2 linked regions of the Limibacter armeniacum genome follow. The protein of the gene in region 1 binds, or shares a complex with, the protein of each later gene. Links are inferred from orthologs where the notes say so. Each region holds a gene or a part of one and is shown on either strand. Other genes may lie near its edges.

Region 1 (7,090 bases):
AGTAGCCCAATTTAAGGATACAGACTCACTATTTCTGTTACCAGAAAAGAAGATCAACTCCACAGGGAGTAGCTCATTGAAAATGCCTCCATCCAATCCTTTTGAATTGATGATTTCAATTAGTTTATAAAGGTTTTCATTAAGTTCTATTTCATCTGTAGGTCTAGTATCTCCACTTCCTAACCCACTTCCTGAAGAACTGTCTACGTAAATAGCCGTCTCAATACTGTTTTGAACTTCAGGGTTTTCAGCAATCATATTACCCATAACTACAATATCTCCACTAGAGCCACTATTTACATCAAGGTTTCCTTGTTGGTCAAGAGTGTAGTTATTTAATACAATCAGGTTGCCATTGCCTTCAACTGCTATAGTTGACTTCTGTAGTTGGTGTAGGTTGTAGACAATCAAAGTGCCTCCATCCTCAATCGTAATGTTTGTAAAGCTTGAGCCTCCTCCAATCTCAAGATCCCCTTCTATATAAAGTACCCCTCTTATAGTAAGATTACCGTCATCAAATGAGACTGTACTGCTGATCATATCCGCATTTTCAATGTAGACATAACCATCTGAATAAATCGTTTCATATGACCTGTCTTCTTCAGTTGTATATAATACCGTATCTCCACTGATAATGATACTGCCTATATTTCCTCCACTTGGAACAGGAGGGTAGCCTGAAGGTGGGAAGTCCCATGTGTTGGAATGCGTCCATGTTCCTCCTGAAAAATTGGAAACATAGGTTTGTGCGAATAAGCCTTGAATCGAAAGCAGGAATGTCAAGGTTAACAATAGAGGAAGTAAATAAGATATAAGATTGGCTGTTTTCCCTTTCCTATATGGAGATGAAGAGAATAAATATTTAATCATAGCTTGGGTTCTTTTCGATGGTTGAGTAACTAATCTAAATCGGCAAGTGAATTCGTATGCTTACCATACATCGGGTGATGTGTATTTCATGCTGAGGCTAATTTGTAATGAAGTTAAATGGCTCAGATAAAGTACACTGTAGGAAAAGCAGCGATTTTCTGTCAATTAATGCTGTGTGCTAGTGTTTGAATAGAGATAAAACAATGATAGGGAATTATTGAGGAGGTAGCGTAAAGTTTTAGCAAAGGAATGTAAAGGTGTAAGGTATTTTGCTTTTTTTGAAAAAATGGAGTCTGAATGGTGTTTTTTATTTTGCATATAACACGAATATAGGATGTTACAGATCTGTTTATCGGTTATTTTAAAATAAATGATAAGCTGAAAAAGCATTTACTTATATGCTATAAATAATTCAATTGATGAGTTGTAACTTACAGTTTTTGTGGAGCATGAAAAGCCATTTTTGGGTTGTTATATTTTCGTTATTGGTAGGTTGTACTACAGTTTCAGGAACCACTGATCAAGAGAAAATTAATGGAGTCAACCTTGTAGCCATGAAGCAACAAATAGGGAAGAAGCAGGTTGAGCCTATCAGTAAGTTGGGCGCAAATTGGGTGGCAATTATACCGTATGGATTCACTGACCCAGAACTGTGTAATGTAACATATGACCACCCAAGGCAATGGTATGGAGAGACTAGCAAAGGGGTACGTGAATATGTGGAGTTGTCAACTCAGGAAAAAATGGAAGTGATGCTAAAACCTCACCTTTGGGTAAAAGGACAAGGTTGGGCAGGCGATTTGGAGTTTGAGTCTGAAGTGGAATGGCGTAAATGGGAAGACGGCTACCGTAAGTATATACTTCATTTTGCTGCAATGGCAGATTCGTTAAATATCCCGTTGTTTTGTATAGGAACCGAGTGCCGGAAGGCAGTAACAAAGCGAGAAGGTTTTTGGAGAAGTCTGATTAAGGAAGTGAGAGGTGTGTATAATGGTCAAGTAACATATGCAGCCAATTGGGATAACTATGATAAGGTCCGATTTTGGGACGACTTAGATTTGATAGGGATTGATGGCTATTTTCCTGTATGTACTGATAAAACACCTGAAGTAAATCTGCTTGAAAAGGGATGGGAATCCGTTATGCTAAATCTGGAAGAATTGGCTGAGCAATTTCAAAAGCAGGTCATTTTTACAGAGTTTGGATATCAGAGTATAGACTATGCCGCAGATGGTCATTGGAAACACAATGGAGACACTTTACAGGTTAATCAGCAAGGTCAAGCGAATGCATATCAGGCTATATTCAACTGTTTCTGGAAGGAAGATTGGTTTGCTGGAGGTTTTCTTTGGAAATGGTTTCCAACTCACGAAACGTTAGGGGAAAGGCAGGATAAGCGTTATACTCCTCAAGGGAAATTGGCAGAAGAGGTAATCAGGAGTTTTTATAACAAAAGAATGGATTAAAGATAAAGCGTCGCAATAGATCACTCAATATTGCGACGCTTTATTTTAGTTGACTGCGATACATGAAATCTCAACATTCACGTCTTTAGGAAGTCTAGCGACCTCTACAGTTTCTCTTGCAGGAGCGTCATCACCAAAATAACTGCCATAAGCTTCATTGATCTTGCCGAAGTCATCCATGTTTTTGATAAAGATGCTGCACTTTACCACGCTGCTGAAATCCATTCCTGCTTCTTCAAGAATAAAGCGAAGGTTTTTCATTACCTGATGCGTTTCTTCTTCGATACTACCGTTAATCAGGTTGCCTGAAGCAGCATCAAAAGGAATCTGTCCAGAAACATATAAGGTGTTTCCTGCCAATATAGCTTGGTTATAAGGCCCGATAGGAGCAGGAGCCTTGTCACTTGTGATAATTTTTTTCATTTGTCAATTGGTTATATAAAATGAGAAATATATAGGATCCAAATATCTGTAAAGCATAAAGCCATTCTCCTGTAGGTAATGGCTTTATGCTTAATTTAATCAGTTTAGAATCATCAGTTTGGCAAAAGCCAAAATAAGTGTCTTCTCACCTTCACGGTCAAACCTTACCTTGGCACGTTTGTCTGCGCCATCAATTTCCATTTTAGTAATGATACCTTCTCCAAACTTGACGTGCATTACACGCATTCCTTCCTTCAAGTCATTTGGATCACAAGCAACAAAGTTATCAGGCACCTGAGTCGTCTTCTTGTTAAAACCTGAGGTTCTTCTTTGGTTAAGGTTTGTAGGTTGATTGTTGTTGCTTCCTACTTTGGTAAAGCCACTTGGTACACGAGGTGGTTCATTGCTAAAGCTGCTTGAAACAACACCTCTGGCATTGATAAATGTACGGTCAATCTCACCAAGGAAACGGCTAGGTTCACACATGATCAATTTGCCAAAACGGTAACGTTGTAGTGCAAATGACAGGAAGAGTTTCTTTTTGGCCCGTGTCATGGCTACATAGAACAGACGGCGTTCCTCTTCAAGGTCAGCCCTGCTTTCCAGCATCATTTGTGAAGGGAAGAGATTTTCTTCCATACCAACAATATACACATGATCAAACTCAAGTCCTTTTGACATGTGAATGGTCATCAGAGTAATGGTGTCTTCGTCGGCATCCTGATCCGTAGAGGTGATCAATGATACTTCCTGAAGGAATGAGTCCAGACTTTTATCTTCTTTTTCAGGATCTTCTGAAAATGCCTTGATAGCGTTCAGTAGTTCTTGAAGGTTTTCATAACGTACTTTTCCTTCAACAGTCTTGTCGTCATACAGCTCTCGAAGCATACCAGAGTTTTTGGCAATGAGGCTGGCAGCTTCAAAAGCGTCCTTCTGCTCCACAGTAAACTGGAAGGCTTTGATCATATCAGCAAACTGCTCTATAGATGTAGCGGCACGACCACTGATAAAGCGTCTGATATTTGAGACAACATCCCATATTTTCAGGTTGTTCTCATTTGCAATAACTCTCAGTTTGTTAACGGTAGTTAGACCAATACCTCTTTTAGGGTAATTGATAATCCTTTTGAAGGCTTCCTCGTCAGCAGGGTTCATGACAAAGCGCAGGTACGCTACCATGTCCTTGATTTCCTTTCTTGAGTAGAAAGACAAACCACCAACAATCTTGTATTTGATATTGGTACGGCGAAGGGCTTCCTCTATCGCACGTGACTGGGAGTTGGTACGGTAGAGGATGGCGATATCACTGTTCCTAAGGCCATGTGTCATTTTCTCTTCAAAAATGGAACTGGCTACAATTTTCGCCTCTTCATTGTCTGTCGCTGTCTTGAAGATTTCAATCAGAGCACCTGCATCATTCTGGGTCCAGACGTTTTTAGGAAGCTGGTGCTGGTTGAAGCGGATAATGGAGTTAGCCGCCTCTACAATGTTCTGTGATGAACGGTAGTTTTGTTCCAGCTTGACCACCTTCAGGTCCGGATAGTCTTTCTCAAAGTTCAGGATATTCTGAATGTTAGCACCACGGAAAGCATAGATTGACTGAGCGTCGTCACCTACGACACAGATGTTCTGGAAACGGGCAGCCAGCTTTTTGGTAATGACATATTGGGAGATGTTCGTATCCTGAAACTCATCAATCATTACATAGCGGAACTTGTCCTGATACTTGTTCAGTACATCCGGAAACTTGTGGAACAGTACGTTGGTATTGAAAAGCAGGTCATCAAAGTCCATGGCATTTGCCTTGAAGCATCTGATCGCATACTCTTTGTATATTTCCGAGATCTTGTGTCTGCCGGAAGCCTCATCTTCAATGCGAAGCTCATTGTTGTTCTCATACATGCGCCAAGATATCAGGTTGTTCTTGGCACTTGAGATGCGGGATAGGACAGAATTGGGTTTGTATAGTTTGTCATCAAGGTTCATGTCTTTGACAATGCCTTTGATCACAGATTTAGAATCTTCGGTATCATAGATGGTGAAATTGCTCTGATACCCCATTTTGTCAGCTTCAAAGCGAAGAATTCTGGCAAAGATGGAGTGAAATGTGCCCATCCAAAGGTTTTTGGCATCACTGCCTACTACCTCTTCGATCCGCTCACGCATTTCACGGGCAGCCTTATTGGTAAAAGTCAATGACAATATATTGAAAGGCTCGACACCCTGTTCCATCAGATAGGCGATCTTGTAAGTCAGTACCCTCGTTTTGCCAGAGCCTGCACCAGCTATAATCATCATTGGGCCATCGTTGTAAACAACAGCTTCTCTTTGCGGTTCATTTAAGCTTTCCAGATAATCCATACTACTCTAAGAATCTATGCAATAAGGGGTTAGCCCCTATGGTTGTGCCATATATGTTGTTAACAAGGCGATCGTTTCCATTTTCCAATAATTATAAAGGGGAAATGAGTCGCCAATAGTTGCGCAAGTTAAGTAATTTTTGACGAGCAAACGGATATTTCCCATCTTAGATATTAGGCAAAGACGGCATTAGACTTGCTATAATTTAATTTGTAAGAAAATAGGTGTGTTTTTTTAAGCCTAAATTGTGTTCCTAAAAGATAGGAATAGTGTAATTAGGAATTTATCGGGATATCACTTTTGTTTTTTTACAGAACTTTTCAATTTGTATTGACTATGAAGGCAATTTAGTTACTAACAAATTAAATTGATTAACTTATAGGAAAGGCATCTACCTGCCGATTTATGTTTCTTGAACATTTTAAAGTTCCTGCCATGGATTTCGATCTGAATTTTAGTCAAAATGTAGCGGTGAAAAAGGGAGACCTTTTGGTAGCCGAGCCTTTCTTGAAAGACCCGAATTTTGAGCGTTCTGTAATCCTGATCTGTGAACATACTGATGAGGAAGGGTCCTTTGGTTTGATTCTGAATAAACAGTCGCTTGTCAGTGTGGAGCAGGTGACCGATCAGCTCCAGCTCAATTCACCACTCTATGTAGGGGGCCCTGTAGAGCAGAATACTTTGTATTACATCCATAAGTTTAAGGATTTGGATGGGGCTTTGCCGCTGAAAAATGGACTTTACTGGGGAGGTAGTTATGATCACCTCAAGGAGTTGAGTACTACGGGGCAAGTTAGTACCGAAAATTGCCGCTTTTTTATGGGTTATAGTGGTTGGGGTAGCTTTCAGCTGAAAGGGGAGTTGGAAAGAAACTCTTGGATCGTCACACATGCCAACCTTTCAGGTCTTTTTGATATTGATCCTGATAAGTTATGGAAAAAGGTACTTACAGCGATGGGCGGCAAGTACAAGGTCATTGCCAATTATCCTATGGAGCCACGAATGAACTGAAACATCCTCTTAAACAGGAATCGTTTTTGAGGAGATATAAATAAGTTTGAAAAGAAAAATTATTCTGATAGAACGGAATTAGGTAAAATGAATTTTGGACAAATCCATTTAATTCATTTCAGTTTAGTAAGAAATTGCTAATTTTGAATTGAATAGAATCGGATTTTTAACCTCAATGTAGGCGCTGTTTTTAAGTACAGTTTCTTTTGTCCGATAGTAACAGACGGTACTTGCATTGAGTTTTGAAAGGTACGTTTGTTATGAGTACACATTCGGAAGAAGATCGTAAAGACAAAGCTCAAAATGTGGAGGCCGGAAACAATTCTAGTGAAACAAAGGGAGCTGTGAATCAAGAAAACAGGGATTCAGATAATAAAATCTTGGACATGGAAACTGAAAAGCAAAAGGTAGAAGAATCGGTGGCTGCTGATAAAGCAGCTGAGCAAGCAAATGTGGAAGCATCGGCATCTGCTGAAAATGCAGATTCTCACGAGCATGAGGATGACCTTGAAGAGGACCGTGATTACTCAGGTTTATCCAAAAAAGAATTGATTAAGGAGAGTGAAAAACTACTCCACCACGCTGATGTTGTCAAAGCTGAAAAGCATGCACGTCAGCTGAAAGAGGCGATGGACCATATCCGTGATGAAGAGCGTGAGGTGGCAAAAGCTGAATATGTAGAAGCACAAGGTAATGATGAGGGGTTTGAGTACCATGACACAGACCTTGATGTTTTTTACACCAACTACAAGGCAATCCGTGAGCGCAAGAAGAAGCATTTCGAAGAGATGCAACAGATGCGTGAGTCTAACCTGAAGAAAAAGCAGGCAATTATTGACAAGATCAAGTCACTGATTGAAGAGACTGACCAGAAAGGGATTATGGCTAAGATGAAAGACCTGCAAAAGCAGTGGAAAGAAATCGGTGCTGTCCCTCAAATGGAGGCGGATGAGCTATAT
Region 2 (7,062 bases), on another replicon or contig:
ATTCCCCATATAAACAGCTCCATCCATATGGCAATTGATACACTGTGCACCTTTGGTTTCCTTCTCATGAAAATGGTGCAGCTTGCTGTCATATGACTTATCATGACACTGTAGGCAAAGTGCATTGGTCAACGTCTTGACCTTACTGGTATGTGGATCATGGCAGTTTGTACACATCACATTGTTCTGGTGCATCTTACTTGACATGAAAGAGCTCAACACATAATCCTCATCCCGTATCTGTCCATCTGCGTGATAATTCTCGGTTGTTAGCAGATTAGGCACAAATGACTGCATCATCTCTGGCTGAGGGTTTGAGTTCTCTGTCATCATTGTTCGACGAGCATGGCAACTACCACAAACACTCAGCTGTACTTCCTGCTGCTGAAAATCCACAAAATGTCCTGTCGAATAGCTTTCTCCTTTTTCCATTGCCTCTACATGTTGCTTACCTGCACCATGACAAGACTCACAGCTGACGTTGATCTCCGAGAAAGTAGTATGGTAAGTCCAATCTTGTTCATTGAAGTTTTTCTTCAGGTTGGTGCTATGGCAAGATGCACACATGTTCTGCCAATTCTGAGAGTTACCTGTCCAATGAAGCCAATCGTTAGGTTGTATCTTGTCTCCGGCATATTGATGGAACCATTTCTTCTTTTCTGTATCCCAACTAGCACGCATCACTTGTACTTTTCCTCCCGGAAATTCTACCATATACTGTTGTAGTGGCGCCCATCCGAACGTATATGCAATTTTATAGGTATTCTCTGAACCGTCTATCTCCTTGACAGTAGCATAGTAAGCTGAATCTTTCTGATGAAACCTGTACTGCACACCATCGATCTTGACTTCTGTGTCGTTGAAGTTCCCTCGAACACTCTTATCCGTAGCTTTTTTCATTGCCATATCATGGTCTGAATCCTGCCAATGGTGATAGGCTTGCTCGTGGCATTTGATACAGGATTCTTTTCCAATATATGAGTTGGTTGCCGCCAGGATTTCATCATTTCCTAATTGGTTGTTAGTTAGTTCTGAAGGTTTTTTCTGGCAACTAATGAAAACGATATAAGCAAAGAGTAGGGTAATGGAAAAAAACCCTGCTGTACGTAAGGTATTGTTCATAGGTAGATATTCTTTCAAGTATGATTTTTTAAAGATAACAAGAATCATCACACCACCTACATTGATACAAAAAATGGACAAAGGTGATGTACATACTGACATTACTTTGCCCATTTCCAATACTTATTGTACCCTAATCTATTTCCATGTTTTAAAGGGGTGTTGAGATAAATAGGAATTATAATAGCGCTTATCTCCTGAAACTTCCTCCCCAAGCCAATCGGGCTTATCAAATTGTTCGGCTTCATCAGAGAGCTCTACCTCTGCCATGACTAACCCTTCGTTATCCCCAAAAAAATGGTCTATCTCAAAAGTATGCTTTCCAACTTCTACCTCAGTTCTAGTCTTCTCAATCACACCCGGTTCACAGATTTTCAGTAACTGTTCCGCTTCTTGGACAGGAATTTCCTTTTCCCACTCATATCTACTAATACCCGTTTCGTTGCCTATTCCTTTAATGGTTAGGAAAGCGCGCTCTCCTTTTACTCTTACCCTTACCGTTCGTTCAGGTACAGAACTGAGATACCCTTGTACAATGCGGGTCGTTTTCCCTTCGGGTAAATCCCCTTTTACCAAAAACTTTCTTTCTATTTCCTGTGACATGGCTTTGTAGCGTTTTGATTTTAGAGTTGAGGTGTGTTTTAACCTGCCCAATTTTCCCTGTCCAGACTTCTGTACTGAATTGCTTCTGCCAAATGTTCAGGCAATATACGCTCAGCCCCTGCCAAGTCCGCTATTGTTCTTGACACTTTCAAGATGCGGTCATAAGCCCTGGCTGAAAGTCCTAGTTTTTGCATGGCAGCTTTCAACAAGTTTTTTCCCACTTCATCAATTTCACAAACTTCCTTTACCTGCTGCGAAGCCATCATGGCGTTGGAATAAACACCTTTTACCTCCTTGAAGCGTTCACTTTGTATTTCTCTTGCCTGCATCACTCGCTCACGGATCTCTTCACTGCTTTCTGTCTTACGGTTAGCCGTCATCTCATCAAAGTTGATAGGTGTTACCTCCACATGTAAGTCTATACGATCCAACAACGGTCCACTGATCTTATTGAGGTAACGTTGTACAGTTCCCGGAGCACATACACATTCTTTTTCGGGATGATTATGATAACCACATGGACAAGGATTCATACTGGCTATCAACATAAAGTTCGCAGGATAATCTACTGACATCTTTGCCTGTGAAATGGTTACCTGCCTTTCTTCCAAAGGCTGACGCATTACCTCCAAAACTGTACGTTTGAATTCAGGTAACTCATCTAAAAATAAAACCCCATTATGTGCCAATGAGATCTCCCCCGGTTGAGGGACACCTCCACCGCCAACAAGCGCTACATCACTGATTGTATGGTGTGGCGCACGGTAAGGTCGTCTAGGCATCAATTGAGCATCTGAACCCAACCTACCTGCTACAGAGTGAATCTTGGTTGTTTCCAATGCTTCCTGCAAAGTGGGAGGGGGGAGAATAGTCGGTAGCCTTTTTGCCAACATGGTTTTTCCTGCACCGGGAGGTCCTACCATAATGACGTTATGTCCACCAGCTGCCGCAATTTCCAATGCTCGCTTAATATTTTCCTGACCTTGTACTTGAGAGAAATCTACTGTATAATCATTCAGTGAATCAAAGAATATTTCTCTGGTATCTATTTTCAAGGGAGGTATTTCACTTTTCCCTTTCACAAAATCTATGGCCTCACGCAAGGAGCTGACGCCTATTACATCAAGGTTATTGACAATTGCTGCCTCACCTGCATTCTCTACAGGAAGAATAAAACCTTTGAACCCTTGCTTTCGTGCTTCAATCGCAATCGGCAACGCCCCTTTGATAGGACGAAGACTTCCATCCAGTGCCAGCTCACCCAACACTATATACTGCTCCAGTCGCTCAGAATAAATTTGTCCTGACGAAGCCAACATTCCTAAAGCAATTGGCAGGTCAAAAGCCGCACCTTCTTTTCGTCTGTCAGCAGGGGCTAGGTTTACCACTACTTTCTGCCTCGGTATCACATAACCATCGTGCTTTACAGCTGACTCAATACGGTGAATACTTTCCTTGATGGCGTTATCAGGTAAGCCTACCATATAAAAACCAGTGCCACCATCAAGCGTACTTGCCTCAATTGAAATTAGAAAAGCATCCACCCCATGTACAGCACTGCCAAAGGTCTTAGCGATCATATTGAATAGTTTTTAGTCTCTTTATTTTCTGTGTTATCAAAAGCAAACAAACCTAACGAATTAATCATAAAGAATGATTAACCCATCAGGTTTGCTGTAAGGTTAGAAGCTATTATAAAGGTCAGGTCTTATTGTACACCCACCTTTTCCATTGGAGCAGAAAGACGTTCAAGCAGTTTGCGCTTTTCCTCTTGCTCTTTTTGTTCTTCCTTCTCTCGTTGCATTTGTTCCAATACCTCTGGGTTACGGCGGATATAATCCTGCCAACGGAGTGCTTTCTCCACTCTCTGCAACGCTACCTGACCATCCGTAAAGGTAGAATCCAGCTCTACTGCTTTTGTGTAGAACTCTTTTGCCTCTTCATGCTTTTTATACCAATACTCATAAGTCATTCCCAATTCATAATAAGCATCTTTCTGATCAGGATGTTCCGCAATTACTTTTCGGTAATAACCTTCTGCCACCTCAGGTTGCTTTTTCTTACGGTAAAAATCACCCAGCTTTTTAGCAACTTTCCAGTAGGTATCATCCAATGCAAATGCCTTATCATACCAAAACATGGCACTATCTGCTAAGCCTGTACTCTCCAAAGCTCTTCCCATCTCTGTGTACAGTCCTACATGAGGAGCACAATTTTCAATTGCCACAGCCCCATAACGAAGTGCACTGCGTGGCTTTCCAAAATTGTTGTACAAATCCATCAACCTAGTATACGCCTTGGTATAATCCTTCTTTTTGCCAACACTCTCACGCAAGTACTTCATAGCGCGTGTTGTATCATTGTCCGCTGCATATACAGCTCCGATACTGAAAAGTGTAATGGCATCATCAGGTACAATCTGCTGTGCAATGCGAAGGTATTCCAGCGCTTTTTTGTTCTCACCCTTTTCATAATAGCAAGACCCGATTAAGCTGTACAGTTCGGGTTCCCTAAAACCCAACTCTCCTGCACGCTGTGCAGCACTAAGCGCTTCTGTCAATGCTTCTCGCTGAAAAAGCATTCGTGCTTTCAGGAAGTAATACCTTGCATTGGTACTATCCCTTTTTAGAGAAGTTTCTATATCAGACAGAGCCGCCGATATCTCCCCATTTGCTTCATGGAGACGAGAACGCAAGTAGTAGTACCTTGCATTGTCTGGCTCATCGTCAATCACGTCATTCATAAACGCTATCTGTCTGCGATAAAACTCATCCGTTTGTTCCCTCAGATTGATTAGGGCATCCATATCCTGCTTCTCTTTTTTACAGGATATCAATACCAAAAAAGCCAATATAATTAGTTTAGTGTACCTCATATTTATGATTGACAATGCTATAGGCTACTTGCCTTCTTGTTCCTTTTTGAGTTTCTGCAATTCAAACATTTCATCACGAAGCTGTGCAGCTGTAATGAAGTCCAAATCCTTCGCTGCTTTCTCCATTCGCTTCTTCGTCTCTGCTATTAACTTGTCAAAGTCCTGTACATTTCCATAGCTAGCTGGGCTTTCTGCAAATGTCGTCACTTCTTTAGGTGCAGCAGCAGCTTCCTGCTCAATACGCAAGCCTGAATGGTCTGCCACACGAGTCTGTCCAATAATCTGGTCACTGGACTTCTTAACGGTTCTAGGTGTAATACCATGTTCCTTGTTAAAGTCCATCTGTATTTTCCGACGGCGGTTCGTCTCGTCAATTGACTTCTTCATGGACTTGGTCATCTTGTCTGCATACATGATCACCCTACCGTTCGAGTTTCGGGCTGCACGACCGATGGTCTGTATCAGCGAACGTTCATTACGCAAAAATCCTTCCTTATCGGCATCCATAATCGCCACAAGTGAAACTTCGGGCAAATCAAGTCCCTCACGAAGAAGGTTTACACCCACAAGGACATCAAATACTCCCAACCTCAATTCACGAAGGATTTCTACCCTATCCAGTGGCTTCACCTCAGAGTGCATAAAACGCGCCTTGATCCTGATTTGGTCAAAGTACTTCGTCAGTTCTTCAGCCATTCTTTTGGTCAAGGTCGTAATCAGTACCCGCTCACCTCGTTTGATTGTATCATCAATTTCTTCTAACAGATCATCTATCTGGTTGGTACTTGGCCTGACAGAAATCTCAGGATCCAGTAAGCCTGTAGGACGAATCACCTGCTCTACTACAGTACCTTCTGTTTGTATTAGTTCGTAGTCTCCAGGTGTAGCACTCACAAAAATGGACTGTTTCACTACATTTTCAAACTCATTGAAAGTCAGTGGACGGTTATCCAAAGCAGATGGCAACCTGAATCCATAATCCACCAATGACACTTTCCTTGAACGGTCACCTCCCCACATAGCTCGAATTTGAGGCATGGTTACGTGACTTTCATCTACTACTAGCAGGAAATCATCTGGAAAATAGTCCAGTAAACAGAATGGACGCTGTCCCGGTTCTCTGCGGTCAAAATATCGGGAATAGTTCTCCACTCCTGAACAGTAACCTAGCTCCCGCATCATCTCAAGGTCAAACTCTGTACGTTCCTTGATACGCTTCGCTTCCTCGACCCTGCCTTCACGTTCAAAGTAACGGATCTGTTCCACCATGTCGTCCTGAATCTCACGAATTGCCTGATGTAATGTGTCTTGCCCTGTCACAAATAAGTTGGCAGGGAAAATCGTAATCGCACTTTCGTCAGAAGTCTTCTTACCTGTTTCAGGGTCGATACGCTGAATCTGCTCCACTTCATCTCCCCAAAAGAAAATACGGTAAGCAAAGTCTGCATAGGCAGGGAAAATATCTACAGTGTCTCCTTTTACCCTAAAAGTACCCCTTTTGAATTCCGCCTCAGTACGGCTATAAAGGATATCCACCAAGTTAAATAACAGCTGATTTCTGGATACGACTTCTCCAGCCTTTATCCGAACGATGTTCTTACCAAACTCCTCAGGGTTACCGATACCATAAATACATGAAACTGATGCCACCACGATTACATCACGTCTACCTGACAGTAGGGCAGAAGTAGCTGCCAGTCTCAGCTTTTCGATCTCCTCATTAATCGCCAAATCCTTCTCGATATAGGTATTCGTTGTGGAGATATAAGCTTCAGGCTGGTAATAGTCATAGTAAGATATAAAGTACTCTACTGCATTTTCAGGAAAGAACTGCTTGAACTCTCCATAAAGCTGTGCAGCCAATGTCTTGTTATGACTCAACACCAATGTAGGGCGCTGTACTTCCTGTATTACATTGGCAATGGTAAAAGTTTTACCAGAACCTGTAACCCCTAGCAGCACTTGTGAAGTTTCTCCTGATTCCAGGTTATGGGAAAGCTCCTTAATCGCTGCTGGCTGATCCCCCATAGGGGAAAAATCCGATGCCAGTTTAAAATCCATGAGTTTCTGTATATTTCTTTGAATTTCCCCTTACGGAAAATGCTGATAACAATTTGATTAGAACAGTATTCTTACCCTCTCAACTTCAATATGCGATTGATTGTTAACTGCCCCATTTGAGTGTTGACAAATGTAACTAAAAATTTCCTGCGATGTGGTGTTCCTCCTTTTCATTACACATCATACAAATACCCACATTTAACCTCAATTCCTTTGTGCTTACTTATCACAAATCATTATTAAGTCGTAATAAAAAACATTTTTTTTGAACAAAAATCGTCTCAAAAAAATCCATCCTAAAATAAGCCTCACTACCTCCAAGTATCTCTACCTTCCTCTCTCTACCCTAATCTCAATACGAGTACCAAACAGCTTGAGTGTATGGATTCAAACAGCAAATA

The links.
Region 2: the proteins of V6R21_RS12835 (region 1) and uvrB are in contact, whole or in part, in a crystal structure (PDB 7EGT), measured with the Thermus thermophilus proteins. The link is inferred for Limibacter armeniacum from one-to-one orthologs. Residues at the interface, in WP_096412145.1 of Thermus thermophilus: His654, Arg656, Phe657, Gln666, Asp668, Glu669, Lys680, Arg681, Leu682, Ser683, Lys685, Tyr686, Ala687; in WP_096411307.1 of Thermus thermophilus: Glu23, Leu25, Arg26, Asp27, Gly28, Glu29, Arg30, Phe31, Arg55, Glu326, Asp327, Phe328, Glu379, Ser382, Gln383, His398, Gly400, Arg401.

The regions. Positions count from the first base shown.
Region 1 is NZ_JBAJNO010000008.1:1,646,557-1,653,646, forward strand. What follows is about bases 2,490-5,436. They hold V6R21_RS12835 (ATP-dependent helicase), read right to left. Parts: upstream 5,121-5,436; coding sequence 2,859-5,120; downstream 2,490-2,858. Other genes in these bases: V6R21_RS12830 (RidA family protein), read right to left, coding at 2,490-2,759. In the rest of the region: V6R21_RS12820 (hypothetical protein), read right to left, coding at 1-870; V6R21_RS12825 (glycoside hydrolase family 113), read left to right, coding at 1,290-2,336; more of V6R21_RS12830, read right to left, coding at 2,382-2,489; V6R21_RS12840 (YqgE/AlgH family protein), read left to right, coding at 5,556-6,131; V6R21_RS12845 (DUF349 domain-containing protein), read left to right, coding at 6,392-7,090. UniProt on the Escherichia coli protein: A helicase with DNA-dependent ATPase activity. Unwinds DNA duplexes with 3'-5' polarity. Translocates on single-stranded DNA with 3'-5' polarity. Initiates unwinding more efficiently from a nicked substrate than double-stranded DNA.
Region 2 is NZ_JBAJNO010000009.1:2,459,989-2,467,050, forward strand. What follows is about bases 4,144-7,062. They hold uvrB (excinuclease ABC subunit UvrB), read right to left. Parts: upstream 6,662-7,062; coding sequence 4,625-6,661; downstream 4,144-4,624. Other genes in these bases: V6R21_RS28095 (tetratricopeptide repeat protein), read right to left, coding at 4,144-4,600. Also shown: V6R21_RS28080 (multiheme c-type cytochrome), read right to left, coding at 1-1,122; V6R21_RS28085 (CYTH domain-containing protein), read right to left, coding at 1,261-1,725; V6R21_RS28090 (YifB family Mg chelatase-like AAA ATPase), read right to left, coding at 1,764-3,305; more of V6R21_RS28095, read right to left, coding at 3,434-4,143. UniProt on the Escherichia coli protein: The UvrABC repair system catalyzes the recognition and processing of DNA lesions. A damage recognition complex composed of 2 UvrA and 2 UvrB subunits scans DNA for abnormalities.